Regions from separate parts of the Rhizobium mulingense genome, predicted to be linked through region 2. Evidence: predicted binding sites of a transcription regulator. Region 2 holds the regulator's gene; each other region holds the start of a gene.
The links. Region 2 encodes HrcA, which represses chaperone genes, less so after heat shock. Its sites were predicted from a motif close to GTTAGCACTCNCNNNNNGNGAGTGCTAAC; they were not measured.

Region 1 (10,432 bases), on a different contig from region 2:
GAGAACCACATTCCCGCCGTCGATACGCCTACGCTGGTCTATGGCATCGCGTCCGCCGGCTCGCCGCAGGCCGTCCGACAGGAAGTCGAAGGCGGCGCTGCCGCCATGCTCGCAGCCGGCATTCCCGCACCGCACTGGTTCCGCGGCTCGACCGCCAAATATGACCTTTCCGCCATCGGCGAAATCCGCGCCCTCGGCTATCGCATCGCCGGTTATTCGGTGAACGGCGACGGCGGCTCGCTGCTCGGCGCCGTGATCACCGAAAAGCGCATCGCCTCGGCCAAAGACGGCGACGTCGTCATCTCCCACATCAACCAGCCGACCCATGCTGCCGGCGAGGGGGTGGCGAAGGCGCTGGTCGATCTGAAGATGAGGGGCACGGAATTCGTCCGGCTGGATGATGTGGAGGATATGGGCGACGACAAGACGACGGAGTAGTTCCGCGAGGGTTATGCTGTGCAAGTCCCTCTGCCCTGCCGGGGGCTTGCTCGGCACAGCAGCCAATACAAAGCCTCTACCTCAACTCACTCCCAACCCGCAGCCGATCCTCCCCAAATCGCCGCAGCCCCGGTCCATCCCGATCGAGCGCGAAATCCTCGAACCAGTCGCGGTGAATCCCGGCAATGATCGCGCCGATCATCTGCGCGGCGAGATAGGAAAAAGTAATGCCGTTGCCGCCGTAGCCATAGGCGGCAAGCACATGGGGCATTCCGGGCACGGGGCCGATCAGCGGCAGGCCGTCGGCGGTTTCGCCGAAGGTTCCGCCCCAGGCATGGGCGATGCGGGCGTCCGCTCTCGGCCAGAGCCGCTTCATTTTTTCCTGGATTGCCCGGGTCTTGGCCGGCAGCTTCCGCTCGCGCACCGCGGCATCGACAGTGCCGTCGTCTTCACCACCGGCGACGATGCGGTTGTCTGCGGTCGTGCGCATGTAGAGATAGGGATGGCTATCCTCCCAGATCAACGCCCTGTCGCGCCAGAACGTCGCAGGGTCCTGCGGCACGGTGGCGACTGCCCAGCTCGAGCTTGTCCGGTGCAGCTTCGGCATGTCGAGACCCGGCATCGAATAGCCGGTGGCCAGCACGACATGCCGCGCTTCGATCACCGGGCCGCCGTCGGTTTCGGCCGTGACTTGATCGCCTTCGCTGTGCAGAGCGGTCACCGAAGCCTTGACCAGCTGCGCGCCGCGCCGAAGGGCCATCGCGATCACCGCCCAGGTGAGCAGCAGCGGATCGGCCTCCGCCGAACCTGGCGAATAAATTGCCCCATCGCGATCGAGCTCGAACTGGGTGAAGAGATCGGGATGTTCGAGATAGACACCTGGAAGGCCGGCGCGGCGCCGCAGCTGGCGCTCTTCCAGCAGGTCGCGGGCGCCTTCCTGGTTGGCAGCGAGATAAAGCGTGTTGCGCGGCCGGAAGCCGCAGGCGATGTCGTTTGCGGCAATCAGCTTGGCAAGGCCTGCGACGGCCGCGGCGCTGCGGCGATAGATGCCGGCGGCGCGCTCAAAGCCGTACCAGGTCTCCAGCTCGCTGAGCGTACTGTCGATTTCCCATTGCAGCATCGCCGTGCTGGCGACGGTGCTGCCGAAACCCGGCTCCTGCCGGTCGATGATGACAACCGAGAAGCCGCGCGCTGCAAGGTGCTCTGCGACCAGCGCGCCGGTGATGCCGCCGCCAATCACCGCGACATCGGTGGAAAAGCTATCACCGATCGCTTGCCATGCCGGCCGTATGCCGGTTCGTCCCCAGAACGAACGGCCGCTGACCATCTGCTCATGGTCGGACTCGTCGAGTGCGAGATCGGATGCCACTGATGTCTCCTCGCTTGATCACTTCGGCAATTGCGGCTGCGATCTTTCCTCGATCAGCAATTCCTCGATAACAGTCATGACGATCAGCGACAGCGGCAAAGCCAGCATTGCACCGACGGCGCCCCACATCCAGGTCCAGAACAGGATGGCGATGAAGACGACAAAGGGGTTGATTTCCAGTCGCCGTCCCATCACCGCCGGAAAGATCAGGTTTTCCATGACGAGGTGCACGGTGAAAAAGGCGGCGGCCGGCATCAGGCCGACGATGAAGCCGTCATAGGTGATGATGCCGGCGATGGCGACGGAAAGCGTCATCAGCGTGATGCCGAGATAGGGAATGAAGCTCGACAGGAAGGCGAAGAAGCCCCACAGCACCGGTGCTGACAATCCGCTCGCATAGGCGATGACTGTCATGACGACGCCGAGCCCGACATAGATCAGCGAGGCTGTGGCGAAATAGAAGCCGAGCACCTGCTCGACGGCATTGATGACGCGGATCGCTGCCAGCCGCTGCGTGCGGGTGCGGAAGGTCATGATGATCGTCTTGCGCAGATTGACCCGGCTGGCGAGGAACAGCAGCAGCGCGGCGAAGAAGATCAGCCCCTGCACCAGCGCCGGCGTCAGGCTTGTGGTCACCAAATGCAGCACATTGCCGGTGTTCTCGAGCAGCGCGCCGATCGACATCGGCCCGCTTTCGAATGTCGCCGGCGTGATGTGCAACCATTCGATGCGCTCCAGGTAGGGCATAATGCGGCTGATCGTCCGCTCGACGAAGGCCGGCGCTTCATTGGCAAGTGTCGCCAGCGGACCCGCAAGCGAGTTGGCCAGCAGTGCGATGACAAGGGCGACGCCGCTCGACAAAAGAAAAGCGTTGGCGAGTCGCGGCACGCCCATCTTGCCGAGATTTTCCGCGGCCAGGCCGAGGATCATGCCGACGACGACGGCAAGGGTGATGGGGATGAGGATCAACGACATCATGTAGACGGCGGCAAGGCCGAGTATGACGAAGATGCCGATGATCGCCCAGGCCATGCTGATATCAAGCCCGTCCTTTTCAAGCCGATGCACCGGCGGGGGAGGCAATTCCTCCGCCGTCTCGCGCAATGACTGCGCCCAGGCGCTGGTGCGGCGTTCGCCGATGGCGATCTTCCTTGCTTGTTTGCGGATGCCGTTGGCGATGCCCATGCGGTGAGGTCCCCGAAGCCCCATTGCTTCGCCACGAAAACGCACTGATGCGGTTCCGGTTCCGCTTGGGTCATGCGACGTCGAAAGATGTCCCTCGGCTTGCCGCAGTGGCGATCAGCAGGAGACCTCCGCCTTCATCGACCACCGCTTGGATTTGATCCGGCCGCCGGAACAACCTCGCAGTCGCGGACGTTCGATCTCTGAAGGAGATAGCTCATGACTGCAGATCGCGATCAGACGAAGGTCACCGAGAGCTTTTCGACCAATCCCCCTTATGCGGACGAAACGAAGCTCAAAGCCGCCGATCGCAGGCGATGGTGGGGTTGGACCGCCCTTTTGGCGGGTGCGGCGGTCCTCATCATTGCCGGCGTAAGCGTGGCGATTTGGCCCGATCCCACCAATAACGATCCGACGGCGACAGCATCGACGAAGCCGGATCCGATCAATGCGCAGCCGTCCGGCCCCGGCACCTTCAACGATGACCCGGCCTCCGGCCCTTCACGGCCGCCCGAAGCGACGGACCGCGACCCCACGCCGAGCGGAAGCGGTGGCGGACCGACCGGGGTGACGACGCCATCCGGAACCGAAAAGGTTCAATAGATGGAGTTCAGGCCGACAGCGTCAGGCCGATGCCCCAGGGATCCCTGAGGAAGACACCGCCGTCGCGCTTCTCGCTGTCGATCTCCAGCGCGTCAAGCTTCGAGACCGCCGCATCGAGGGTCGCCTTGTCGTTGAAACGGATTTTGTAATCCGAAAGCCCGGTCATATTGTCGGCGCGCGGGGCCGCACCCCGGCTGTTCCAGATATTGGCGGCGAGATGGTGATGATAGCCGCCGGTTGCAAAGAAGCTTGCGCCGGGATAACGGGCCATCAGCTTGAGGCCGAGCACGTCGCGGTAGAAGCTGTCGGCCTGCGGGATATCGCCGACCTGCAGATGCAGATGGCCGATCGCCGTACCCTCAGCCATGCCGTCCCAGCGATCCTCGGGCGCGCTGTCGTAAAGCGCCTGCAGGTCGAGGCGCAGCGTCGCCATCTCCACCATGCCGTCCTGATGAAACTTCCATCCTTCGTGCGGCCGGTCGGCATAGATTTCGATGCCGTTGCCTTCCGGGTCTGAAAGATAGATCGCCTCGCTGACGAGATGGTCGGAAGCACCGTCGAGAACGACGTTGTTATGCGCCGCATGGCGCAGCCAGCGCGCCAGTTCGGTGCGGTCGGGCATCAGGAAGGCGGTGTGAAACAGCCCGGCGGCGTTGCGCGGCGCGATTGCGGCATTCCCAGCGGTCGTCAGCGTCAGCAGCGGCAGAGCGCCGACCCCGAGAACTTCGCCGCTTGGGCTCCTTTCGATAACCTTGAGGCCGAGCATCGCCTGATAGAAGCCGGACACGAGAGCAAGGTCGCTGACGACGAGATGCGATTGGTCGATATAGGCAGGCCGCGCCAGTGCATAGGATGTTTCGGTCGTCATGGATAATTCTCCTGCCTCAGAAATCGAAGGCGCACCGGCGGTGGCGGCAACCATGCCGCCCGTGGCAAGCCCGAGAAAGTGTCGCCGGTTCATGCGCCTGATATCCTCTCGGCTGTACCTGATCCCTATATGGCCCATCGCCATTGTTCACAGAAGCCTCGTTTTTGAGGATGAAGCGTTGAGCAAGCGTTGACAATCGCTTGCGCTGATTTGCTTTCGCTGACGTGTTCCGCCGACTTGATCAAGGTCAATGCGTCCATATCTTCTTAAGAAGAAGCTCATGCATCTCAGTCATGGAGGGAAGCCATGTACAGGAAGATCATCGTGGCGATCGCGCTCGGCGGTCCCGGCAGGGGAGAAGATATCCTCCGCAAGGCCGCATCGCTGCTCGACGAGGGTGGCGAGATCGTTGCACTCAACGTCGTCGAGGATGTGCCGACCTATGTCGCGATCGAACTGCCGGCCGATATGCTCGAGGACGCCATGAAGGACGGCCGCGACAGGCTGCAGGCGCTGGTCACCGCAACCGGAGTCGCGGCAACAGTCGAAATCCGCAACGGCCCGCCGGCCAAGGCCATCATTGCGGCCGCCGAAAGCCATCGCGCCGACCTCATCATCCTCGCCTCGCATGTGCCGGATTTTTCCAACTACTTCATCGGCGCCACGGCCGACCGCGTCGTGCGCCATGCCAAGTGCTCGGTGCTGGTCGAACGGCACAAGATCTAAGCGCGCGCTTTCCCATTTCTCCGCTCGCCGCGCCTAAAGCGCGGCAGGCGCCGAGTGACCTGTCACGAAGATTTACCGCGCCCGCGATGTGCCGCTGTTGCGCCGCCATCCGTTCGGTGCGACCATCGAGGCCGGGGACGAAATGGATTGGCGCGCATGGCTGAGTTCAACGGCATTCGCTGGGCTTACGACAGGTATGAACTGATCGCCGATGGCATCGTCCACGGCGTCGGCCTCGTGCTGGCGCTGATCGGCGCCACGGTGCTGATCTTCTACGCCACGGTCTGGAGCTCCTACGGCGCGCTCGCCGCCGCCTGGATCTATGGCGTCGGACTGGTGCTGACGCTTGCCATTTCCTTTTCCTACAATATCTGGCCGGTCTCTCGCACCAAATGGTTCCTGCGCCGCTTCGATCATTCGGCGATCTTCGTCCTGATCGCCGCCACCTACACGCCCTTCCTCCAACGCGGCGCCGACGATCCGCTGCTCTTGTTCATGCTGGTGGCGATCTGGCTGTTCGCCGCCGTCGGCATCGTCCTGAAATGCGTCTTTCCCGGCCGTTACGACCGTCTCGCCATCCTGCTTTACCTCGCCATGGGTTGGAGCGGGGTGCTGGTGGCCGGGCCTGTCGCCGCGCGCATCCCGTCCGCCTCGATGCTGCTGATCGTCATCGGCGGCGTCCTCTATTCGCTCGGCGTCATCTTTCATGTCTGGGAGAAGCTGCGCTTCCAGAACGCCATCTGGCACGGTTTCGTCGTCATCGCCGCCGCCGTGCACTATTCGGCCGTCTTCACCTGTTTCAGCCTGCCGGCGCAGGGTTTCTGAGCAGCTGCCTGGGCGCAGCTATCCCGCAAGCGGCGTCTCCGCCATCTGCCGTTTACATGTTTTGCACCGCGGCGTATGCCACCCCTGACAGCCAATCGAACCGGACCAACAATGACAGACGCCGTCCTCCTTCGCGACGCCACCGAAGCCGATCTTTCCGCAATCCGCGAGATCTACAATCACGCCGTCGAGCACACGACGGCGATCTGGAACGAGACACTCGTCGATCTCGAAAACCGGCAGGAATGGTTGAGCGCGCGCCAGGCGCGCGGCTTTCCCGTCATCGTCGCCGAGATGTCGGGCAAGGTCGCAGGCTACGCCTCCTATGGCGACTGGCGCGCCTTCGAGGGCTACCGCCATACGGTCGAACATTCCGTCTATGTCGACAAGGATAGCCGCGGCGCCGGTATCGGTGAGGCCTTGATGCGGGCGCTGATCGCGCGTGCCGCTGCCGCCGATATCCACGTGATGATCGCCGGCATCGAGGCTGAGAACGCCGCCTCGATCCGCCTGCACGAGAAGCTCGGATTCCGCATCGCCGGCAGATTTTCCGAGGTCGGCACGAAGTTTGGCCGCTGGCTGGATCTCACCTGCATGGAGCTTCGTCTGCCCGGCAAGGCGGATTTGACCGGCTTGCCCGGCAAGGCCGACTGATCGGCCTGGCTGGGCAGAGTCTGGCTGCCTGCCTGGGCACGGATGAGCGCTTCGGACGGAGTGAAACGGCAAATCATTGCCAGCGCGTTCGCCATCTTTTTATTGTATTCTGAGCTGTGTAGAAATGAGAGGCCGCCTGCTTCGCGAGAGGCGGCGTGAAGCGTCATGGAGATCAACAGTTCAATGGTAATGCATACGCCGCTCGGCCTCCTTGCCTTGCTTCTTCTCGCCTCCGCTCCGATCTCCACGCGCGCCGCCGATTGCGGCAGCACGGCCTCACCGAAACTCGACTGGCAGGAATGCTCGAAGAAGAACCTGATGCTGCAGGGCAGTGATCTCGAAGGCGCCAATCTCTTCAGCACCGATTTCTCGCTGACCGATCTCAGCGGCGGGAATTTCAAATCCGCCAATCTGGAGAAGGCGACTTTGGTGCGCGCCTCGCTCGAAGGTTCACATGCCGAAGGGGCCAACTTCGCCAAGGTCGAAGCCTATCGCGCCAGCTTCGCCAATATTGCCGCCGAAGGCGCTTCCTTTGCCGGCGCCGAGCTGCAGCGCGCCAATTTCGCCGGCGCCCGGCTCTCCGGTGCGAGCTTCGAAAAGGCCGAACTCGGCCGCGCAGATTTCGACAAGGCGGTGCTGACGGGGGTGAAATTCTCTTTCGCCAATCTCTCCCGCGCCGATCTCTCCAACGCCACTATCGAAGGTCCGGCAATGTTCGACCGCGCCTTCATGTTCCTGACCCGCATCGAAGGTCTGGACCTCTCGGCTGCCGCCGGACTCGAACAGGCGCAGATCGAGCTCGCCTGTGGCGATACCTCGACCAAGCTGCCGCCCGGCCTCTCGGCGCCGGCAACCTGGCCATGCCCTGCCGAACACGAGTGAGCGCTCCGGATCGCAGGCTCATGTCGGCTGCGCTGGATGCCGGCATCGAACTAGTGGAGTTTGAACTCGCCCATGACCCGGCGCCATTCGTTAGGTCCGATCAGCCGCTGGTGGGTGTAGCGAACAGAGTGTAGCGGCCCGTCGAGGGTGGACCGCCAGAAATCGAGAAACTTATGCATCTCCGGAAAATCCGGGGCGAGGTCGTAATCCTGCCAGATATAGGTTTGCAGCACGGATTCAAAATCGGGAATGCGATAGAGGATATGCGCGGTAGTCAGCCCGTAGCCGTCCAGCTGACGTCCCAGATCTGATGAAAATGGCATGCTTCATCTCCGTTTCATGACGCTCGAAAAGTGGCGCAAAATTTTGCGGCCATCAACGGATTCTCAACGCGACTCCCCTGTTTATTGTTCCTTTCCAGTATGTTAGCAGCCACTTCGAACGAGTGCTGATTTTTTTATGACGCCCTCTTGAAATGGAAAAACCGCAAAACCAGATCATTGCGCGCAGAACGCTCAATCGGGGTTTTGCACCCGCCCGGACTGGTCATCCGGTCCGGCCAGGGGAACAATATCGTTATTGTTTGTCCATTGGAGGAAAACATGTCGTTCCGACCGCTTCATGATCGCATTCTCGTCCGCAGGGTCGATTCCGAGGAAAAGACCAAAGGCGGCATCATCATCCCCGACACTGCCAAGGAAAAACCACAGGAAGGCGAGGTCATCGCCGTCGGCCCCGGCGCGCGCAACGATGCCGGCCAGATCCAGGCGCTCGACGTGAAGGTCGGCGATCGAATCCTGTTCGGCAAATGGTCCGGCACGGAGATCAAGATCAACGGCGAGGACCTGCTGATCATGAAGGAAAGCGATGTCATGGGCATCATCGAAGCCCAGGCCGCCGAAAAGATCGCCGCCTGAGGCGAATTCCGCGCATTAGTCAAAAAAAGCTGCCTATTGAAGGAGTGACAGAATGGCTGCGAAAGAAGTCAAATTTCATAGCGATGCCCGTGAACGCATGCTGCGTGGGGTCGATGTGCTAGCCAACGCGGTGAAAGTAACGCTCGGCCCGAAGGGCCGCAACGTCGTGATCGACAAGTCCTTCGGCGCGCCGCGCATCACCAAGGACGGCGTTTCCGTCGCCAAGGAAATCGAACTCGAAGACAAGTTCGAAAACATGGGCGCCCAGATGCTGCGTGAAGTTGCATCCAAGACGAATGATCTCGCCGGCGACGGCACCACGACGGCGACCGTTCTAGCCCAGGCAATCGTCAAGGAAGGCGCCAAGGCGGTTGCCTCTGGCATGAACCCCATGGACCTGAAGCGCGGCATTGATCTTGCCGTCGAAGCCGTCGTCGGGGAACTGAAGGCCAACGCCCGTAAGATTTCCAACAATTCCGAAATTGCGCAAGTCGGTACCATTTCAGCCAACGGCGATTCCGAGATCGGCCGCTACCTCGCCGAAGCGATGGAAAAGGTCGGCAACGAAGGCGTGATCACGGTCGAAGAGGCCAAGACAGCGGAAACCGAACTCGAAGTCGTCGAAGGCATGCAGTTCGACCGCGGCTATTTGAGCCCCTATTTCGTCACCAACCAGGACAAGATGCGGGTCGAGCTCGAGGATCCCTATATCCTGATCCATGAGAAGAAGCTGTCGAATCTGCAATCGATGCTGCCGGTTCTCGAAGCCGTCGTCCAGTCCGGCAAGCCGCTCCTCATCATTGCTGAAGACGTCGAAGGCGAAGCGCTCGCAACGCTCGTCGTCAACAAGCTGCGCGGCGGCCTGAAGATCGCTGCCGTCAAGGCGCCGGGCTTCGGCGACCGCCGCAAGGCCATGCTGGAAGATATCGCCATCCTGACCGGCGGCACCGTCATCTCCGAAGATCTCGGCATCAAGCTCGAGAATGTGTCGCTGAATATGCTCGGCCGCGCCAAGAAGGTGGCAATCGAAAAGGAAAACACCACCATCATCGACGGTGCCGGTTCGAAGGCGGAACTCGACGGTCGCACCGCTCAGATCCGCGCCCAGATCGAAGAGACCACCTCGGACTACGATCGCGAGAAGCTGCAGGAACGGCTTGCCAAGCTCGCCGGCGGCGTTGCCGTCATCCGCGTCGGGGGCTCGACGGAAGTCGAAGTGAAGGAAAAGAAGGATCGCGTCGACGATGCGCTGCACGCAACCCGCGCCGCGGTCGAGGAAGGCATTCTGCCCGGCGGCGGCGTGGCGCTGCTGCGTGCTGTCAAGGCGCTCGACGCTATCAAGACTGCCAATGCCGACCAGCGCGTCGGTGTCGACATCGTTCGCCGGGCAATTGAGGCACCGGTTCGCCAGATCGCCGAAAACGCCGGCGCGGAAGGCTCGATCATCGTCGGCAAGCTGCGGGAGAAGAGCGAGTTCTCCTACGGCTGGAATGCCCAGACCGGCGAATATGGCGACCTATATGCGCAGGGCGTCATCGACCCGGCGAAGGTGGTGCGTACGGCGCTACAGGATGCCGCCTCCGTGGCCGGCCTGCTTGTCACGACGGAAGCCATGATCGCCGAGAAGCCGAAGAAAGATGCCGCTCCGGCAATGCCGGCTGGTGCCGGCATGGACTTCTAAGCGGTCGCTTGGCCCGCCCTGCCATCGGGGCGGGCCGTTCTACGCACTATCGAATTAAACAAGTTCCATCGGTCGACATCAATGGAGCCAAGCTATGAGAAAGGAAAACATCAGCAATTCCATACAGCAGAATGCCGTGGCAGCCATAAGCGCGGCGCATCTGCTCCATCCGGCGAAGCATTTCGGTCACCCGCGTGACGTGCTTGCCGCCGAGATCGACAACGACGAGAAGCGGGCCATTCTCGCTTCATGGGCATCCGATATCTTCGCAGTCGAATCCGCACCAG
Region 2 (10,432 bases):
ATGCCACGATAGAGATAATCCCGCTCGCCCTGCTCCACCTGGCGGCCGCGGATCACAAGCTGGTTCTCCTCGGTGGAGACGTCGAGTTCCTCCTCGCTGAAGCCGGCCACCGCAAGGGTGATACGCAGACGTTCCGGCGCGCCCCTGTCGGCGGCGATACGTTCGATATTGTAGGGCGGATATCCGTCGCTCGCCTTGGAAATGCGCTCCAGCGTCTTTTCCATGGCATCGAAGCCCAAAAGCAGCGGGCTGGCGAAAGGGGTTATGCGGCTCATCTCTTTTCAAGTCCTTGATGCAAGCGACCATCCCGGACCTCAAGCGCAGCATCCGGATGCCGCTAATATGGGGACAGCACCCTGGCGGTGCAAGACACAGGCGGCCTGTCGGCGACGCCTCCCCGATTTAAGTCCCTCTCAAGTTTAAGGTGACGGCGCCTGCCTCCTTGCTTGACAAAGCGGCTATCGCCTCGCATCAAAACATGCCCGTGCGAAATGTGCTGATTTGTGACGGGAAATGAAAAAGAGGTGCATGCCGCAGCAACGGGCATGGTGAGGACGGGACGGTCGCAATGGCAAGCGCAAGAAAAATCATCATCGACACGGATCCCGGCCAGGACGACGCGGCGGCCATCATGCTGGCCTTCGGCAGCCCCGATGAGTTGGAGGTGCTGGGGATCACGACGGTCGCCGGCAACGTGCCGCTTTCGCTGACCAGCCGCAATGCGCGCATCGTCTGCGAGCTCTGCGGCCGGCCGGAGACGAAGGTTTTCGCCGGTGCCGACAGGCCGATCGCCCGCAAGCTGGTGACGGCGGAGCACGTGCACGGCAAGACCGGCCTCGACGGCCCCGAACTCGCCGAACCGACGATGACGCTGCAGCCAGGCCATTCCGTCGACTTCATCATCGAGACGCTGCGCCGCGAGCCGGAAGGCACCGTGACGCTCTGCACGCTCGGGCCGCTCACCAATATCGGCATGGCCTTTCAGAAAGCTCCCGACATCATCCCGCGCATGCGCGAACTGGTGATGATGGGCGGCGGCTTCTTCGAGGGCGGCAACATCACGCCGGCGGCCGAATTCAATATTTATGTCGATCCGGAAGCCGCCGATATCGTCTTCCGCTCGGGCGTGCCGATCGTGATGATGCCGCTTGACGTGACGCACCAGTTGCTGACCCGCAAGGACCGGGTGAAGCGCATGGCCGAGATTGGCACGGCGCCGGCAAAGGCGATGGTCGAGATGCTGGAATTCTTCGAACGCTTCGATATCGAGAAATACGGCTCCGACGGCGGGCCGCTGCACGACCCGACCGTGATCGCCTATCTCTTGAAGCCGACACTTTTCCAGGGCCGGGACTGCAATGTCGAGATCGAGGTCCGGTCGGAACTCACCGTCGGCATGACCGTGGTCGACTGGTGGCATGTGACCGATCGCAAGCGCAATGCGAAAGTGATGCGCCACGTCGATGCGGACGGCTTCTTCGATCTTCTGATCGAACGCTTCGCCCGCATCTGATCTTCGGTTTTCCGTCTCTAGCGAAAAAAGAGAAGGATAGCGATCTCAGGCGTCCTTCTCGTCGAAGACGGAATTGGTTTCGGCTTCGGCCGGCTTCGGGCCGCCCTTGGCGACACCGACCATGGCCGGGCGCAGCACGCGCTCGCCGATGGTGAAGCCCGCCTGCACGACCTGGACGACCGTGTTGTTCGGCACCTCGGAGTTCGGCACCTCGAACATCGCCTGATGGAAATTCGGATCGAACTTCTGGCCGACCGGCTCCAGCTTGCGCACACCATGGCGCTCGAGCGCCGACAGCATGGCACGTTCGGTCATCTCGACACCCTCGATCAGCGTGGTGAGGCCGGCATCGGCGGTGGCCTTGGCCTCCGGAGAGATGGCATCCAGCGCCCGGCGCAGATTGTCGGAGACGGCGAGCATATCGCGGGCGAAACCGGCGACGGAATAGGACTTGGCGTCCTTGACCTCGCGCTCGGTGCGGCGGCGCAGATTGTCCATCTCGGCGGCGAGGCGCAGATAGCGGTCGCGCAGGTCGCTGTTTTCGGCTTTCAAAAGCTCAAGCGGGTCTGGCTGGGCGGTCTCTTCCTGCACTGTATCGTTCTCGACGTAGGCGGCAGCGTCGGCTGCGGCATCGGCCGCAGTTGCGTCAGGTCCGTTTTTCGTCGTTTCATCGGTCATGACGGTCTCCGGTTGGTGTCTTCAGATGCGCCCGATATCGAGGTTTGACCGAAAAAAATCAAGTCTGCGTGACAAAGAAGCGAAAATTCCGCGGAGTTGCGCGCTAATGCATGTCGCCCGGAAGTGTGCCGCGGTTCCGGGATAACGACATGCAAAGAGCTAAACCGCGTCAAAGCGGATTGCGCGAAAGGCGGGAAACGAGCTGGGCGGTGTAATCCACCATCGGCACGATGCGGGAATAATTGAGCCGCGTCGGGCCGATGACGCCGACAGCGCCGACGATCCGGTCGTCCTCGTCGCGATAGGGCGCGACGATCAGCGACGAGCCGGAGAGCGAAAAGAGCTTGTTTTCCGAGCCGATGAAGATGCGCACGCCCGACCCGCTTTCGGCCAGATTGAGGATCTCGATCAGGCTGTCCTTCTTTTCGAGATCATCGAACAGCATGCGCAGCCGGTCGAGATCCTCGGCGCCAGCAAGGCCTTCGAGCAGGTTGGCGCGGCCGCGAATGATCAGCTGGGCGGGCTTGCCCTCGTCCGGGCTGCCGGCCCAGACGGCAATGCCGCGCTCCACGAGATCACGCGACAGGGCATCGAGTTCGTGACGGACGTTATTTTTCAGCTGACTTAATTGTTTGCGCAGCTCCGGCAGGGTCTGGCCGGACATGTGGGCATTGAGAAAATTCGCCGCCTCCGTCAGCTGCGAGGAGGTAACGCCGGCCGGCAGCTCGATGATGCGGTTTTCCACCTGATCGTGATCGCCGACGAGCACGGCGAGCGCCTTTGTCGGCTCCAGCCGGATGAACTCGACATGTTTGAGCACCGGATCGCTTTTCGAGGTGATGACGAGGCCTGCGCCGCGCGAAATGCCCGACAGCATGCGGCTCGCCTCGTTCATCATCGATTCCACCGGATTGCCGCCGCTTTCGGCCCGCACTTGGCGGTCGATATTGGCGCGGTCCTCGGCGGAGAGATCGCCGACCTGCATGAAGGCATCGACAAAGAAGCGCAGGCCGATCTGAGTCGGCAGCCGGCCAGCGCTGATATGCGGCGAGTAGATCAGGCCGAGTTCTTCGAGATCGCTCATGACATTGCGCACCGAGGCCGGCGACAGCGACATCGGCAGGAGGCGCGATAGATTCCGCGAGCCGAGCGGTTCGCCGCTTTCCAGATACCCTTCGACGATCCGGCGAAAGATTTCCCGGGAGCGCTCGTCCAGCACGGCAACGGCATCCGAAACCGACGTCGACCTGGTGCCCATGAACCTCTCGAACCCAAACTGATGATGCTTCCGGAAAATATAGTCAAACTCGCCCCCGTGGCAAAAGGGAATTTGCAAATGGGCGCCGCCAATCGTAGAAGCGGTCAACAACTCCAGGAGATAAGAATGCGGCCTTCAGGCAGAAAAACCGACCAGATGCGCAAGATCTCGTTCGAGCGCAACTTTTCCAAGCATGCGGAAGGCTCCTGCCTGGTCAAGTTCGGCGATACGCATGTGCTCTGCACCGCAAGCCTCGAGGACAAGACGCCGCCGTGGCTGCGCAATACCGGCAAAGGCTGGGTGACGGCCGAATACGGCATGCTGCCGCGGGCGACCGGCGAACGCATGAAACGCGAAGCCGCCGCCGGCAAGCAGGGCGGCCGCACCCAGGAAATCCAGCGGCTGATCGGCCGGTCGCTGCGCGCCGTCGTCGATCTGCAGGCGCTCGGCGAACGGCAGATCACGCTTGATTGCGACGTCATCCAGGCCGATGGCGGCACGCGGACCGCGTCGATCACCGGCGGCTGGATCGCGCTTTACGATTGCCTAAAATGGATGGAAAGTCGGAACATGATCAAGGTCGATCGGGTCCTGAAGGATCATGTCGCCGCCATCTCCTGCGGCGTCTTCGCCAGCCAGGCGGTGATCGACCTCGACTACCTCGAGGATTCTTCGGCCGAGACCGATGCCAATTTCGTCATGACCGGCGCCGGCGGCATCGTCGAAATCCAGGGTACGGCCGAAGGCACGCCCTTTACCGAAGAGGAATTCACCTCGCTGATGGGTCTTGCCAAGAACGGCATCGGCGAACTCGTCGCCCTACAAAAACAGGCGATTGCGGGATGAACCCCATGCTGGAAGGCATGCTGGAAACGGCGCTCTATGCGCGGGATCTCGATGAGGCCGAGGTCTTCTACGAAGACGTTCTCGGACTTGAAAAGATCACCCGTGCGGCCAACCGGCATGTCTTCTTCCGTTGCGGCCCCAGCGTGCTGCTGATCTTCAATCCCGAGGAAACGGTAAAGCCGCCGGCGCCCGATGCGTTGCAGGTGCCGCCCCACGGCACGAACGGCGAGGGCCATGCCTGCTTCCGGGTTTCCGGCCGCAATATCGATGCAATGGCCGAACGGCTGAAAGCGGCAGGTGTGGCGATCGAATCCGAGGTGCATTGGCCGAACGGCGGCCGCTCGATCTATTTCCGCGATCCGGCAGGCAACAGCTTGGAATGCGCGGAGGCGAAAATCTGGGGCATCGAACAGGATATCTGAATGCGCAAGCTTGAAACGAAGACCATCGTCGTTGCCAGCCACAATGCCGGCAAGATCCGCGAGATCCAGGAACTGATCGGGCCGCTCGGCTTCACCGCCAAATCGGCCGCCGAGCTGAATTTCGTCGAGCCCGACGAAACCGGCACCAGCTTTGAGGAGAATGCGACGATCAAGGCGGTCGCCTCCGCCCATGCCGCCGGCATGCCGGCGCTGTCGGACGATTCCGGGCTGGTGGTCGACGCGCTCGGCGGCGATCCCGGCGTCTACACCGCCAATTGGGCGGAAAGAGCCGACGGCACGCGCGATTTCGACATGGCGATGGCGAAGGTGGAAAAGGCGCTGCAGGATGCGGGCGCCACGACGCCTGAACAGCGCACCGCGCGTTTCGTCAGCGTGCTGTGCCTCGCCTGGCCGGACGGGCATACCGAACTCTTCCGCGGCGAAGTGGAAGGCAATGTCGTCTGGCCGCCGCGCGGCACGCAGGGTTTCGGCTACGATCCGATCTTCCAGCCGGAGGGTTACGGCGTTACCTTCGGCGAGATGAGCGGCGAGGAAAAACACGGCTGGAACATCGGCAAGCCGCAGGCACTGTCGCACCGGGCGCGCGCCTTCAAACTCTTCGTCGAAACCTGCCTGGAGGCATAAGGTCACCACGTGGACAATTTCGATACGCCAGGCTCCCCGCGCGATGCAGCGCTGCTGCCCGATACCGGCGATCCCGGCTTCGGCGTCTATGTCCATTGGCCCTTCTGCGCGGCGAAGTGTCCCTATTGCGACTTCAACAGCCATGTGCGCCACCAGCCGGTGGATCAGGCGCGCTTTACCGCCGCCTTCCTGAAGGAGACGGCAGCGGTGCGGGCGATGAGCGGGCCGAAGACGGTGACGAGCATCTTCCTCGGCGGCGGCACGCCCTCGCTGATGCATCCGGAAACGGTTGCCGCCATTCTCGACGGCATTGCTCGGTACTGGCACGTGCCTGACGGTATCGAGATCACCATGGAGGCCAATCCTTCGAGCGTCGAGGCCGAGCGCTTCCGCGGCTACCGCGCGGCCGGCGTCAACCGCGTCTCGCTCGGCGTACAGGCGCTGAACGACCGGGATCTGAAATTCCTCGGCCGGCTGCATGATGTCGCCGATGCGCTGAAAGCGATCCGGCTCGCGCGCGAGATTTTTCCGCGCATGTCCTTCGATCTCATCTATGCCCGGCCGGACCAGACGGTCGCGGAATGGGAAAGCGAGCTGAGGCAGGCGATCTCCTACGCGGTCGACCATCTGTCGCTCTATCAGCTGACCATTGAGGAAGGCACGCCCTTCTATGGCCTGCACAAATCAGGCAAGCTGATCGTGCCGGATGGCGAGCAATCGGCCGTGCTCTATGAGGCGACGCAGGAGATCACCGCGTGTGAGGGCATGCCCGCCTATGAGGTCTCCAACCACGCCCGGCCGGGTGCGGAAAGCCGGCACAATCTGACCTACTGGCGTTACGGCGACTATGCCGGCATCGGGCCGGGTGCGCACGGCCGGCTGACGCGCGGCCGCGAAAAAATCGCGACGGCGACCGAGCGCAAGCCGGAAGCCTGGCTCGAGATGGTCGAGCGCGACGGCCACGGCATTCTAGACGAGGAGCGGTTGGGCTTCGAGGAACAGTCCGACGAATTGCTGCTGATGGGGCTGCGGCTCAGGGAAGGTGTCGACCTCGCCCGCTGGCAAGAGCTTTCCGGGCGCGAGCTCGATCCGAAGCGGGAAGAGTTTCTGCTCGAACACAAGTTCGTCGAGCGGATCGGCAATTCGCGCCTGCGCTGCACGCCGTCCGGCATGCTGATCCTCGATTCCGTCGTCGCCGACCTCGCCTGCTGACTTTCCCTGCACGAGTTGGTTCCGGCGCGGCAGCGATATCGCTCCGCGCCGGAAGTGATGTTCAGCCGTGGCTGGTGGCGCCCGCCTTGAACAGGCTGCCGGTCGGCGTCTTCAGGAACATCTCCAGCGGGATATGCTCCTGGTGCAGGAAGCCGGTCGCCGGCAGCAGCCCGTCACGGACCATCTCGATGACGGCGACGACGGAGGCCGATGTCGTCCAGGCGATCGCCGTGCGGCGGGCGCCGGCAATCTCGATCGGATAATAGGCGCGCACGAATTCCTTGCGGCGCAGGCCGCCATTCTCCGTGCCCTCGGCCGCGACATGGACATAGACGACGTCGTCTTCGACGGGCGGCTTGGCATTGGTCAGGATCTCGCCGGCGAGTGCGCGCTTGTCGCGCATCAGAAGCTCATGGAAGAAGAAGTTCATCAGCTCCATATGGCCGGGATAACGCATGGTCTTGTAGTCGAGATTGTCGATCCTGCCGAGCATGGTGTCGCACATGGTGCCGAGACCGCCCGAGGTGGTGAAGGCCTCGAGCTTGACGCCGCCGACATAGACGGTCTCATGCCATTCCATCGGCGAGACCAGCTTGCGCACGCCGCCCTCGATAACCTCGCAATCGTTCAGATATTCGTTGACGACGCCCTCCGGCGACCAGTTGAAGGCATAACCGAGAAGGCCTGTGGGATGCTGCGGCAGGGCACCGACGCGCATGCGGATCGAGCGGCAGCGCTCGAAGCCGTCGGCAAGGCTTGCGCCGACGATGCCAACGAAACCCGGCGCCAGGCCGCATTGCGGCGCCATCAGGCCGCGGGCCGTCTTCGACAGTTCGATGATGAAGTTGGTGGTGGGAACGTCTTCGGTCAGATCGAAATAATGAATGCCGGCAAGATGGGCGGCGCGGGCCAACTCGATGTTCAGATGGTAGGGAAGGCAGGAGAGCACCGCCTCGACGGTGGAGAGCAGTTCGCCAATCACCTCAGCGTCGGAAATATCGCCGGCGCGGCACTTGAAGGGCAAATCACCCAGCGGCAATTGCGTATCGACGCCGATGACCTCGAAGCCGCCTTCATGCAACAGCGTCGCCGCCAGCCGTCCGACCTTGCCCAGGCCGAGAACGGCAACGTTTTTAAAACTCATGCATATCCTCCCACGCGCCCGCTTCGGCGCTTTCGTTTTGTCCCATGCGCGTCGCTCCAAATCGGACATGCACGCGATGGCCGGAGGTATAGAATAAAAAGCTTATAAAGGAAAACGGCCGGAATCGCTCCCGGCCGTCGAATTTCCTCGAAAATCCACCAATTATTCGTTGATCAGCCGCTTCAGCAGCTCGATTTCGTGCGAAAGTTTGGTGTCTCCTGATATCAGCTCTTCGATCTTGCGCACGGCGTGCAGCACGGTCGTGTGATCACGCCCGCCGAAACGGCGGCCGATCTCGGGAAAGGAGCGCGGTGTCAGCGTCTTCGACAGATACATGGCGATCTGGCGCGGCTTGACGATGACGCGGGTGCGGCGATTGGAGACCAGTTCCTGGCGCGAGACATTGTAGTGCCTGGCGACGATGCGCTGGATATCCTCGATGCGCACACGGCGCGGCTCACCGGAGCCGACGAGATGGGCGAGCAGTTCGTCGACGCGCTCGATCGACAGGTTCGGCTCGAAGGAGCGGCGGAAGATCAGCTGGTTGAAAGCGCCTTCGAGTTCGCGGCCGCTGGCCGTGATGTTGCGGGCGACGTGCTGGAGCAGGTCGGTCGGAATTTCCAGCGACGGATCCTCCATGCGGGCGGCCGCAAGGCGCCGCTTGAGGATTTCGAGACGCATTTCGTAATCCGGCGCGTCGAGTTCGATCGCCACACCGCCCTGCAGGCGCGAGCGAACGCGTGGATCGAGCGATTCCAGCTCCCAGGGGGCGCGGTCGGCGGCGACGACCACCTGCTTGGCGCTGTCGAGCAGCATGTTGAGGAGATGGCAGAATTCGTGCTGGATCATCTTGCCCTGCAGGAACTGCATGTCATCGATGATCAAGAGGTCGATGTTGCGCAGCGAATCCTTCAGCGTCAGCGCGTCGTTGTCGCGAATGGCGGTGGCGAAGCGCCACATGAAATATTCCGCCGTCAGATAGACGACGCGCAGAGCCCGCGGGTTCTGCACCGCCGCATTGGCGATCGCCTGCAGCAGGTGGGTCTTGCCGAGCCCGACCGTCGAATGGACGAAGAGCGGATTGAAGCGCACGGCGCCGGAACCGGCCTCAGCAATTGTCTTGGCAGCCGCAAGCGCGACGCGGTTGGAGCTGCCTTCCACGAAGGTTTCGAAGGTGAAACGGCTATCGAGCGGCGAACCGAAGAGCGGCGAACCAAAGCTTGCCGGCCTTGCGGCGGCAACAGTCGAAACCGCCTGCTGGACGGCCTGGCCGGCCGGCTGGGCGCTTGCAGGACGGCGCATCTGCGCGGGGGCAGCCGGCTCGGGCTGGACCACCTCGTCGGCGGCCTTTATGCCGCTGCGCGTCGCCGTGCGCACCAGGATTTCGATCTTCAAGATTTCCGGATCTTCGGCCTGGAACAGACCGGTGATGAGATCGAGATAACGATTGTTGATCCACGACTTCAGGAAGGTCGTGGGAACCGACAGGCGAACGACGCTCTTCGATACCGAATGCAGCTTCAACCTGGCAAACCAGCTGGCATAGACATCAGGGCCGACCTGGGCCTTCAAGCGCGCGCCGACGCGCTCGAACAAAATGCTCTGCTTCATTTCCGCCTTTGCTTCCCCCATTTCAAGGCGAATGGAGCCGAACGCCTGCGGTGCCGCATCCCCGTTGTCGTGCCCGCCTGTCGTCATCGTATTCATCTGCATAGTGCCGCCTTTCAATTCCACCGGGCGGCCTCCGCTAAAACAGCCGCCCGAGCATTCCCCGCCTTTGACGGGCTGGCGGCATCCTCATGAAGCCACTCGCCTGCCGGTTCACTCAAACATGGCGCAGAACACCGGTGCAGGTACCGCCTTCATGCGGCAACCTTCATCGGCTTTCCGTGCCAGGCTGGCGGTCGATCCTCGTTTTCGGCCGACCAGCCCGAACGCAAATATTACTATCCCCTATCCCGCAGACGCACGTTAAACGTGTGGCTGCCGTAGGCACAAAACATCCCTGCCCCGTAACAGCCACGTTACGGCCCAAATCCGTCAAGTGCTTGAAAAAACGGAAGCGCAAGGCTCCGTAACAAATGGCACAAACTTATCGCCCTGCCGACGTGGCAGTTAAGACCGAGCCTCTGCAGGTGATGTCCGCGCCCTTTGTTGGAAGCCATTTAGGCAGGATCAAATGGCAAGATCAACGATGAATTTTACGCAAAATTAAGATGCGGCCATTGACTCCGTCCGCCCTTTTCGGGCGTCACACCAGCGTCAAAAAAGAATCGCTTTTGAATCAAGGAGATTCCCCGTTCGGGCTATTTTGACACGCAAAGAAAGAAAAAAAATAAAAATCCTCTTGACTCGCCCGGGGTCGCCGGAGCGCAGGCGAGAGTCGCGCAGCGCGAAAGCATCCTTGCGCAAGTCATTGTTTTTTAAAGACTTTTCCTGTCATGGCGTTGACACGAAACCGTCGTGCGATTAACCATGAAGACGCCAACCAGCGGAATCGAAAAAGCCCGGTAAAATTACCGGGCTAATCATAACGAGGAGCTCGTTAACGGAATATTACGCGGTCGCGGTGACCGAAAGAGCCTTCACACGAGCGGCCAGTCGAGAGACCTTGCGCGATGCCGTGTTGGAGTGCAGCACGCCCTTGCTGGCGGCGCGGGCAAGCTCCGGCTGAACGGCCAGGAAAGCGGCCTTCGCCTTATCGGCGTCACCGG
Region 3 (10,432 bases), on a different contig from region 2:
TCGGCTGGAGGCGTGGGATCATTTCGAAACCTTCAGAATGCACTCGAGCCTTGTCACTAGCGCATTGGCCCGAAAATCGGAAGGCGTCGTCAGCGGCCTGTCAACCGGTCGGCGTGGCCGCCAACCGGTTGACGGCGCCGGCCGCTTCGAAGAGTCCGCGGGCCGCCTCAACCATCGACTGCAGGTGGTTGGGGTCGCGCACGCCCTGTCGGTAGAGTTCGATTATGATGCTCGCCATTCGTTCGGCTTCGTCACTGTCCCTTGCTATCGCATAATCGGTGCTGAGCTTGTCGAAGACGCGCTGGCAGGTTGCAAGATCGCGGGAGTCCAGCGGCACCTGCGATCGGTTTGTGATCGTTTGAACCATCTTAATTCCCTCGGAAAACAGCCCGCCCGGACATCATCCTGTCGGGGCGGGCCGGCGACTTCCGTCTCAGAAGTCCATGCCGGGTCCGCCCGGCATTGCCGGAGGGGCATCCTTCTTCGGCTTCTCGGCGACCATGGCTTCCGTCGTCACGAGAAGACCGGCGATGGAGGCGGCATCCTGAAGCGCGGTGCGGACGACCTTGGCCGGATCGATGACGCCCTGCGCATAGAGGTCGCCATATTCACCCGTCTGGGCGTTCCAGCCATAGGAGAAGTCGGTCTTTTCGCGCAGCTTGCCGACGACCACCGATCCCTCCGCTCCGGCGTTCTCGGCGATCTGGCGGGCCGGCGTCTCAAGTGCACGGCGGACGATGTCGATGCCGACGCGCTGGTCGTCATTGGCGGTCTGGACTTTTTCAAGCGCCTTGACGCTGCGCAGCAGCGCCACGCCGCCGCCCGGCAGAATGCCTTCCTCGACCGCGGCGCGGGTTGCGTGAAGCGCGTCGTCGACGCGGTCCTTCTTTTCCTTCACTTCGACTTCGGTCGAGCCGCCGACGCGGATAACGGCAACGCCGCCGGCGAGCTTGGCGAGGCGTTCCTGCAGCTTTTCGCGGTCGTAGTCGGAGGTAGTGTCTTCGATCTGCGCCTTGATCTGGGCAATACGGCCTTCGATGTCGGACTTGACGCCCGAACCGTCGACGATCGTGGTGTTCTCCTTCTCGACCGACACCTTCTTGGCGCGACCGAGCATGTCGAGTGTCACGGATTCGAGCTTAATGCCGAGGTCTTCGGAGATAACGGTGCCCGCCGTGAGCACGGCGATGTCTTCGAGCATGGCCTTGCGGCGGTCACCGAAGCCGGGGGCCTTGACGGCAGCGATCTTCAGGCCGCCGCGCAGCTTGTTGACGACGAGCGTTGCGAGGGCTTCGCCTTCGACGTCTTCGGCGATGATCAGGAGCGGCTTGCCGGACTGGACGACGGCTTCGAGGATCGGCAGCATCGATTGCAGGTTGGAGAGCTTCTTCTCGTGGATGAGGATATAGGGATCCTCGAACTCGACCCGCATCTTATCCGCATTGGTGACGAAATAGGGGCTGAGGTAGCCGCGGTCGAACTGCATGCCTTCGACGACTTCGAGTTCGGTTTCGGCAGTCTTGGCTTCTTCAACCGTGATGACGCCGTCATTGCCGACCTTTTCCATCGCCTCCGCCAGGAAGCGGCCGATTTCGGCATCGCCATTGGCGGAGATCGTGCCGACCTGGGCGATCTCGGAATTGTTGGAGATATTGCGGGCGTTGGCCTTCAGCTCCGCGACGATGGCGGCGACGGCAAGATCGATGCCGCGCTTCAGGTCCATGGGGTTCATGCCTGAGGTAACAGCCTTGGCGCCTTCCTTGACGATTGCCTGGGCAAGAACCGTCGCAGTCGTCGTGCCGTCGCCGGCGATGTCGCTGGTCTTCGAAGCGACTTCGCGGACCATCTGGGCGCCCATGTTTTCGAACTTGTCTTCGAGTTCGATTTCCTTGGCGACGGAAACGCCGTCCTTGGTGATGCGCGGCGCGCCGAAGGACTTGTCAATCACCACGTTACGGCCCTTAGGGCCAAGGGTCACTTTCACGGCGTTGGCCAGGATGTCGACGCCGCGCAACAGCTTCTCGCGGGCTTCGACGTTGAATTTAACTTCTTTAGCAGCCATGTCCTCACTCCTTCATAGGCAGCTGGCATTGAGCACGTCCTGAGGGTTCAGGCGGCCTGCTTTCCTTCGCTCCGGGCTTCGATGATGCCCATGACATCGCTTTCCTTCATGATCAGCAGGTCCTCGCCGTTGATCTTGATCTCGGTGCCGGACCACTTGCCGAACAGGATGCGATCGCCGACCTCCACGTCGAGCGCCTGGATCTGGCCGGCATCGTTGCGTGCACCGGGACCGACGGCGATGACCTCGCCTTCCTGCGGCTTTTCCTTGGCGGTGTCGGGGATGATGATGCCGCCCTTCGTCTTTTCCTCGGAATCGACGCGGCGGACGAGAATGCGGTCGTGAAGCGGTCGGAACGACATGTCTTCCTCCATCGACAAACAATGATGACGTTGTTCGCCAGACCGGACCGGATGACGAGGTCCGGGCGGGTGCAAGGTCGCGCGCCTTGCGGGATTGATCTGGTTCGATGGTTTTTCGATTTCAAGGGGCGGCGCAGAAAAATTAGCACTCGCTGCCGGCGACTGCTAATGGCCCGCGGGGAACAGAAGACCGGCTCCCGCGTTCGAACTAATGACGATGGTCGTCCCCTCGTCTCGAAGACGAGTTTAAAACTGTGCTCCGGCTTGAATCCGGATTTCGGCGTTCCTAGCTCTCAGGCGATCGAGGCTCGATGAGCTCGATCACCGTCCCACGTCTTTAGGAGTGAGTGACATGGAAGAGAAGACCAATATAATCAAAGACCTCAGTATTGAGGAACGCGAGGAGATCTTCGTCGATATCGCTCGCACGCTCGAGGATACTGCGCGCGAGGCCCTCGTCGAGGGCAATATGCACTTTGCTGTACTGTCGAACAACATGGCCGAAGCGATCCGCGTCAACGCCGACGAACTCGCTCGCGACGATCCCGAGAATGCCGAGCGCGTCTTGCTCGAGGCGACGGCGATGATCTCGCAGTTCGAAGCCGTGCACCCCTATCGTATGGTAAGCATGGCCGTCCACTGATTGCCCTGCGCAAATCAATCGCCAGCATGCGGAACTCTGGCAGCTGCCGAAGGTTAATGGATCACAGCAGCGAAAGGTGATCCATGACCACTTCGAAAAGCAACACGCCACCCGAAAGCGGAACTGACGACGCGCGCTCCTTCGACACGCAGCGCGCCGAGGTCGATCGCCAGAGAGCATCGGACGCAGCCCGGCGCAATGCGAGTTCGACATCGGATCGCGACAGCGGCACTGAAACTCCAAGCCTGAAACTCGCGAAAGAGTATCTGAGCCTCGGAGGACGCCGCCGGTCCAAGATCGACGACAACATCACCACTGTTCGCCAATGGGAGAAGGATCCGCCGGCGGCCGAGCGCTTCTGGCAGGAGAGGGTGGAGACGCTTTCAAAGGATGAGCGTAAGCAGGTGGAGGATTTTCTTCCCACCATCAACACGCCTTGAAATACGGCGAAGTCAAACCGCGAGGTCAGGTCGGAACTGGAGAAGATCATGGCCACAGACAAACACGAACAGATACGCCGGCGGGCCTACGAAATCTGGGAGGCCGAAGGCCGCCCTGAAGGGGCGGACCTGCGTCATTGGATGCAAGCCTGCGACGAACTGGCCGGCGAGGACGAGCATGAGACGCTGCAGGACCTGCTAGATCAAGACGACAGGGACGACGCGGCGCTGCTTCAAGGCGCCGGGGAAAGCGGTGATGTCGACCGGCCGCGCCCCGGACTTGGTCAGGGTGCCGGGGCGACTCCGCGCGATATCGAGATAACCACGGGGGAGGAGCCTTCCCGGCAGAAGATCAGAGAGACCGAAGGACCGTAATCGTCATGCAGCATCTCGACCACGCCACGCAGATCGCCATGGAGGCACATGACGGCCAGACGGACAAAACCGGCCGGCCCTTCTTCGAGCACTGTCAACGGGTCGCGCTTCTCGTGCCGGGCGACGAGGCGCGAACCGTCGCCTACCTTCACGACGTCGCCGAAAAGGGAAATGGCTGGACGCTCGACAGGTTGAAAGAGGAAGGCTTCCCGCCGGCGATCATCTCTGCTGTCGATGCGTTGACCCGGCGGCCCGATGAGCCTGACGAGGAATTCGTCAGACGTGCGGCAGCAAACCCGCTCGCTTTGCCTGTCAAGCGGGCCGACCTCGAAGACAATCTGCGCCAGGCCGAGCAGGCCGGCAAAGACAAGCAAAAATATCAAAGCGGCCTGGATCTACTAAGCGATATAGAGAACGGACAGTAGGTGTTCTCATCCGGCGGCTCCAGCGAACGTCCGGCCGGCAAGAGCCGTTCGTGTCGCTATTTCTGACGCGGCTGCCGCAAGCCGGCGCCGGCAGCGATCTGGCGGCCTTGGCGCCTGGCGGCAGCGGCTTCGTATAGCGTTCGAGCCGCATTGCGGATTTCCTCCTGCATCGCTTGGTCTTTCTCGTATGCCGCATGGCTTGTCGCATAGGGTTCCCAGTAACCAATATAGCGGTCGATTTCCGCAAGCGGGCCGGCTGGTAAAAGATCCATTGACCTAAGCCAGTCCGAGAGGTTCCTCCGGACATCCTCCGAACCTTCCGTATCACCATGAACGACGACGGAAAACAGACGACCTTCCAAATGTCGGGTATAGGGCCATCCGTCCATCTCTAGCTGTTTTGCCTGGTCAGCATTTTTTCCGTGGGTGCTTGTCGGATCCGGGTTGCCGCCGTCGGCACAGACAAGTCGGTCGATCATCAGCTTCAGGGATGACGGCGCCTGGTACCAATGCACCGGCGTGACGATCATGATGCCGTGCGCCTCGACCCACATCGGATAGATCTCGTTCATCCAGTCATGGATCTGTCCGAGCGAATAGTTAGGATAACAGGAACAGGGCCAATGACAGAGAGCCGCTGCAGTGGAGAAGCAGGCTTTGCACGGATGGATCTGCCGGCCGTATTCCGAGGCGAGCCGGCTCAAATCGAGGATTTCGATCTTCACATGGCGCTGTTGCTCCAGCACCTCCCTGGCGATATCGACCATGCGGTAGCTCTTCGAAATCTCGCCAGGGCAGGTGTGTTCGCTACGTGTCGAGCCGTTGACGAGAAGCAAACGGGTTGGCCCATTCGGATCGTCATGCCGCTTTTCCGCGTCACGGATGGCATCGCGGGCCGCCAGCCAGTCTTCAGCCAGATCATAATCGGGATCGGCGAAGCCGGGGCCGGCCTTGCGGGTCTTCGGGCTTTTTCGCGAATTTGCGTAGGCTTCCCAGGCTGCCGAAGCGAGCCGCGTAAGCTCTTCCTGCAATTTGCCGTAGGCTGGATCCTGAAATTGATTGAGAAAGCGCCGCTTGAATTCATGCTCATCGAGCCGCGGGCTGGGACTGCCCTTGCGGGGTTCGAGATCGGAGGCTGAAGTGGCAACGTTGGCTGGCATTGGAACCTCCTGAAGCCGGTGCTTTGCTGAACGCACCGGCAGATACTGTGTTCCCGTCATGCCCATCGATGGGCCTATGCAACCGGAGCGTCGAGCGCTAAATTCTTCTGGAATTTAAAGAGGTAGCTGCCACCCGCTAACCAATTCCTGAGCATGAAACAGGCCACGATGGGATGCCGACCAGCGGTAAGCCGCTTATTAACTCATACGACTTATAGTCGCGGCCACTTGAGCGAACGTGGAGTAGTCTTGTCCGACGAGCTGCACATGATCTCTGCAATGGGTGGTGCGTTGACGGGCCTGCCCGGACTTGGCGATTGCCTTTGATTCCTTGCCGAAAAGGCCGACCAGATTCGCAGCTCGGTTTCCCGTATGCTCGAACCGATGGAAAGCATTCTTGCTGCCGGGCGGCTGGATCATGGCCGGATCACCATCGTGCCCAAGCCGTGCTCAATTGCCGAAATCGTCGAAACCTGCAGCGCGCGTCAGGAAAGCATTTGGCGATCCCATCGCTTTCTGCTTGAACTCGATCGGATTCCTCAGACCATTTATGGCGATCGCCCCGCGCTCGATCAGGTCTTCGGCAACCTCTTCTCGAATGCCGTCAAATACGCGCCGGAATCTCCAAACGTCCACGTCACAGGATGGCAGGAAGGAGAAAGCGTCTGCATCACAGTGCGCGACGAGGGCATCGGCATCGATGCCGACGACCTCCCGAAGATGTTCCAGCGTTATTTCCGCGCCAGAAGCTCAACAGGCATTGCCGGCACCGGCATCGGCCTTAATCTCGTCAAGCAGATAGTTGAGCTTCACGGGGGAACGATCCAGGTGGCGAGCAGTCGGGGAAACGGCACGACGGTTACCCTCCGGATTCCGATAGGCGCCGAGACGTCGGACGAGATGCGCGTTGCGACGGGCTAGGCAGGGCGGGTCGCGAAGATAGTGCCAAATTTCAGTAGCGCCCCATAAGGGTTCAGAGGATTGACGATAATTTTTCTCCTTCGGCACGGCGAGACGATCTGGAATGCAGCAGGTCGGTTTCAAGGACAAAAGGATTCCCCGCTTACGGAAAGAGGGCGGTGGCAGGCGGATCAGGCTGGCAAACTTCTCGGCCGGGAACTTGAGCGGCATTCCGGTGAAATCGATGTCCACGTCAGCCCGTTGGGCCGCGCAAAGGAAACAGCGGCGCGCATCTCGCGCTATGTACCCGTGGCCAGCCGCGATGAACTACGATTGATGGAGGTAACGACCGGGTCCTGGGATGGCATGAGCCATTATGAAATCGACATGGAATATCCGGGCATGCTCGAAGGCGCCAATGCTTTCAACTGGTTCTTTCGATCGCCGGATGGAGAAACATTCGATGCAGCTTGCGCACGCGTCAAGGAGTGGTTGTCACAGCTTCGGTCCACGACGATAGCCATATCCCACGGCCTGACGGGGAGGCTGATACGAGGCGTGTATCTTGGATTGTCCCAAGAGGAAATGCTGGAACTGCCGGTGCCGCAAGCCGGATTTTATCGGCTTCAGAATGGCCAGGCTCACCTTATCGAATAGCCCTGCGGCTGAACCTAAAGATCGGCTGGCTTTTCTGCTCTTTCTACCTCTGGTTAGCCGCCTGAGTCTTGCCAAAACTAAGCTACGACAGGAGGTCGAATGCCGGCACGCGCACGCCGGTTTCACGGGAGTGCCGCTCCAGCTCGTCAATGTCCGGTCTAGGTGGCGGAATGCCCAGCGCCTCCGCCCAGTTCTCGCGGCTGGGCAGGGCCATCGCCGCGGTGACCAGCACGGCGATTCCCGGGCCGAGTTCGCCGCGCAATTGCGGGAGCAGGGTTTTGGCGTGGATGAGGTTGGTGTTGGGGATCGGGCTCATCGCGTGGCCGGCCCTCGGACTGGATGACAGGTCCACGATGGCGCTGACATCCGTCTGTCCGTACCAGACGGCCCGGCCCTCCGCCTGTTCGGATAGATCGGCATTGAAATCGGCGCGTTCGATCGCAAAACCACCCTCTATGGTGCTGAGCGCACGCGGCGTGCTTATGCGGTGAATGCGGATGTGCCAGGGGTTTGCGGGAATGAGCCAGGTCTCGATGCTGACGTCCTGCCAGGGACGCCAGCGAGAATAAAGCCGGTCGCCCGCTATCAGCGCTTCTTCGAGGGTTTCCCGCATGCGGAAGTGGACCCCATCGTCGGAAAGGCCGAGCATGCCGTCGAAGCTGGCGGCGGCAAAGTTCCGGTCGTCGGCCTCGATGTTGAAGGCATAGCGGGTGGAGTAGGCGAATTTCGAATATTTCTCGTTTGCACCGCGCATCTTGTCGTGCTGCTGGCCGGAGGAGAGCACGACGACATTTCCCGGCGTATGCATGGCGACCATGCCGGCCGGCTTCAAAGCCACCGGCGCTGAGAATTCCGGCTGTGGCGCCTCTTCGGCGACCCAGAAGGGGTGATCGTGAGGAAGGGCGAGCGGCAGGAAGAATTTCAGCGCCCAATAGGGCGAGCCGGGAGAGTTATAGCTCTCGCTCATCAGGAGGTTCGGATAGCCGTAGCCGATGGAGAGTACGCCGTCACGGTCGGCGATCGGCATCGCCGACCACCATCGGATATGGCGCATGTAATAGCCTTTGATCTCGGTCCAGGGCAGCGCCTCGAGTCCGGCAAAGGCAAGCGCGCCCCAGAAGCCGCCGGCCGCGAAACGGTAGGTCTGGCTGCGGCCGAAGGCAAGGGCGGCGCCATCCGGGCCGAACCAGTGGCGGATATCAGCGGCGAAGGTCCTTGCGCGATCGCGGAAGCGGTCCTTGCGCGCCCCGTCGCCGCGCGCCAGCACGGCGTAGATCAGGCCGTAGAAATGCATGGCGAAGGGGATGTAGTGATCGACCCGCCTGACCGGTCCGTCGCGATACCAGCCGTCCCCGAGATCGAAGGCTTCCAATTCGTCGAGATAGGCGACGGTTTTGCTGTGGTCGAACGCCACACCGACACGCTCCAGCCCGAGATCGATGAGGACGCGGAAGAATTTCCAGTTGTTGTCAATGAATTCAAGGTTCCGCGCGGCGACAAGATAGGCGGAGACCGTCGTCTTCTCGTTGTCAGCAAGCGGCTCCCAGATATGTTGGGGCACCAGCGCCAACGCAAAGCCAACGGCGGCAAGCTCGACCAGCCGCTGGTTGCGATCGGCCAGATCACCCCAATATTCGGGATGGTCGGGATTGGTGCCGTTCGCGAGCCCGTGCCGATAGAGATCCCAATGCGGGAAATGGCCGCCGCCGGCGGCAAGAGGAACGATGCCCCAGAGCGGCCGCGCAAATCCCTCCAGATCCGCCGCCGCCCGGTCGAAGATCGCGCCCGCTGCGCCGAGGCGCACACGTGCGCCGCCTTCGGAGAAATAGGGCAGGAGCGGCTCGAACAGGTCGATGACGGCCTTTGCCAGATCGTCGCGCGTCTTCAGGGGATTGCCGGAAAGCGGATTGGCCCTGCTGGGATCATAGATCATCGTCAACTCGGAATTTCGTAAAACAAATTCGGCCGCGGGCCAGTGCTGACCCGCGGCCGCCGGTATCTTGCGAGACCTACTTGATGGCCTTCACGCCTTCGGTCATTTCCTTCAGCCCGTCATCAACGGAGGTATTGTCGGTCATGATCGCGTCATGGGCGCGGTTGAGCACCACCTCGATCTTGGCGGCGTTTGGATTGACGGCCATTTCCAGATAGGCTTTGGCCGGTATCAGCGCTTCCTTGCTGGCCTCATCCTGCGGGAAACCGGGCGTCGACGCGATCTTTGCGCTGACATCGGCGGTCTTCAGCGCCGGGAAGGTGCCGGTTGAGGCGATGACGGCCGCGCCCTCCGGGCCGGTGACGAACTTGATGAAATCGAGCGCGGCATCCTTGTGGGCGGAATTGGCGTTGACTGCGAGCCCCGAGATCTGCGCAGCCGTGGTGCCGGCGGCCACACCATCAGGATGCGGGAACTTCACGATGCCCCAGTTCTTGCTCTTCGATTCACCCGACTTGACCTTGGCGATCTGGGTGCCGACGAACCAGGTGCCCATCGGCAGCATGCCGATCGTGCCGTTGAAGAAGAGCGCCGAATAGTGCGTGTTCGACGTCTTCAGGAAGGCATAGGAGGGGATGGCGCCATCCTTCTGCAGGGTGAGCGCGCGCTCGTACCAGGGCTTCAGAAAGGTGTAGTCGCCATCGACCAGCGTGTGTTTTCCGTCGAGAATGCCGGGAAGCTGGACGGTCGAACGCCAGGTGTGCAGCAGTGCGCCGTAGGTCTTGTTGGTGCCCATGCCGCCTGCGAGCTTCTCGGCGGTCTCGTCGAACTGCGCCCAGGTCATGTCGTTGGTGGGGTAGGGGACGCCTGCCTTGTCGAAGATGTCCTTGTTGTAATAGACGATCCAGAAGTCGGAGCGGAACGGCAGAGAATAGATCTTGCCGTCGACGGTCAGCTCTTCGATCAGGCCGCCATAGGGCGCCGGATCGATCTTCTGATCCGTCACGAAGCCGCTGAGATCGGCGATGTTGCCGGCGCGCACCAGATTGGTATAGCCCGGCACGTCCTTGATGGTGACGATGTCGATATCTGTCGACCCGCCGGTCAGTTGCGTCGAAATCATCTGCTGGTAGTCCTGCGAGCCGAGATCCATCGGCTCGAACTTCACATTCGGATGCTTGGCCTGATAGGCCTCGATCAGCGGTTTGTAATAGGCGGTCTTGTCCCAGTCCCACAAAGCCCATTTCAGCGTCACGGCGTCTTGAGCAAGCGCTGCGCCAGCCGTCGTCGTGGCCAGAGTGAAACCTGCCACGGCAAGTTTCACCGTCCTCCCGAATTTGTCCAAATACATTCCTGTTCTCCTTCCTTGGATCGTCTCTGGATCAGTTATTTTATGAAGCGTCGGTGCGGCCGCATTGCCTTTGGCAGGTCCAGAACCAACACCGCTGCCCGATGGACGCCGAATGCGACGGCGA

Region 1: the regulator HrcA is predicted to act here: its motif matches at 7,972-8,000, upstream of groES (co-chaperone GroES).
Region 3: the regulator HrcA is predicted to act here: its motif matches at 2,566-2,594, upstream of groES (co-chaperone GroES).

The regions. Positions count from the first base shown of each region.
Region 1 is NZ_JARFVE010000008.1:196,799-207,230, forward strand. It holds gene PYR71_RS19865 (polysaccharide deacetylase family protein) at 1-438, shown strand, start outside; gene PYR71_RS19870 (NAD(P)/FAD-dependent oxidoreductase) at 515-1,807, opposite strand; gene PYR71_RS19875 (AI-2E family transporter) at 1,826-2,992, opposite strand; gene PYR71_RS19880 (hypothetical protein) at 3,209-3,592, shown strand; gene PYR71_RS19885 (VOC family protein) at 3,600-4,553, opposite strand; gene PYR71_RS19890 (universal stress protein) at 4,767-5,186, shown strand; gene trhA (PAQR family membrane homeostasis protein TrhA) at 5,343-6,011, shown strand; gene PYR71_RS19900 (GNAT family N-acetyltransferase) at 6,123-6,665, shown strand; gene PYR71_RS19905 (pentapeptide repeat-containing protein) at 6,849-7,547, shown strand; gene PYR71_RS19910 (usg protein) at 7,598-7,870, opposite strand; gene groES (co-chaperone GroES) at 8,150-8,464, shown strand; gene groL (chaperonin GroEL) at 8,517-10,145, shown strand; gene PYR71_RS19925 (hypothetical protein) at 10,240-10,432, shown strand, end outside.
Region 2 is NZ_JARFVE010000002.1:667,023-677,454, forward strand. It holds gene PYR71_RS03380 (Hsp20 family protein) at 1-275, opposite strand, end outside; gene PYR71_RS03385 (nucleoside hydrolase) at 569-1,513, shown strand; gene grpE (nucleotide exchange factor GrpE) at 1,559-2,191, opposite strand; gene hrcA (heat-inducible transcriptional repressor HrcA) at 2,361-3,449, opposite strand; gene rph (ribonuclease PH) at 3,576-4,295, shown strand; gene PYR71_RS03405 (VOC family protein) at 4,292-4,717, shown strand; gene rdgB (RdgB/HAM1 family non-canonical purine NTP pyrophosphatase) at 4,718-5,362, shown strand; gene hemW (radical SAM family heme chaperone HemW) at 5,372-6,574, shown strand; gene PYR71_RS03420 (saccharopine dehydrogenase family protein) at 6,636-7,718, opposite strand; gene dnaA (chromosomal replication initiator protein DnaA) at 7,881-9,431, opposite strand; gene rpsT (30S ribosomal protein S20) at 10,275-10,432, opposite strand, start outside.
Region 3 is NZ_JARFVE010000013.1:134,155-144,586, reverse strand. It holds gene ydiJ (D-2-hydroxyglutarate dehydrogenase YdiJ) at 1-22, opposite strand, end outside; gene PYR71_RS25350 (hypothetical protein) at 101-367, opposite strand; gene groL (chaperonin GroEL) at 434-2,062, opposite strand; gene groES (co-chaperone GroES) at 2,110-2,424, opposite strand; gene PYR71_RS25335 (hypothetical protein) at 2,777-3,067, shown strand; gene PYR71_RS25330 (hypothetical protein) at 3,151-3,507, shown strand; gene PYR71_RS25325 (DUF2934 domain-containing protein) at 3,556-3,882, shown strand; gene PYR71_RS25320 (metal-dependent phosphohydrolase) at 3,888-4,307, shown strand; gene PYR71_RS25315 (flavodoxin family protein) at 4,364-5,467, opposite strand; gene PYR71_RS25310 (sensor histidine kinase) at 5,840-6,388, shown strand; gene PYR71_RS25305 (histidine phosphatase family protein) at 6,449-7,024, shown strand; gene PYR71_RS25300 (DUF2264 domain-containing protein) at 7,107-8,957, opposite strand; gene PYR71_RS25295 (ABC transporter substrate-binding protein) at 9,034-10,308, opposite strand; gene PYR71_RS25290 (YesL family protein) at 10,344-10,432, opposite strand, start outside.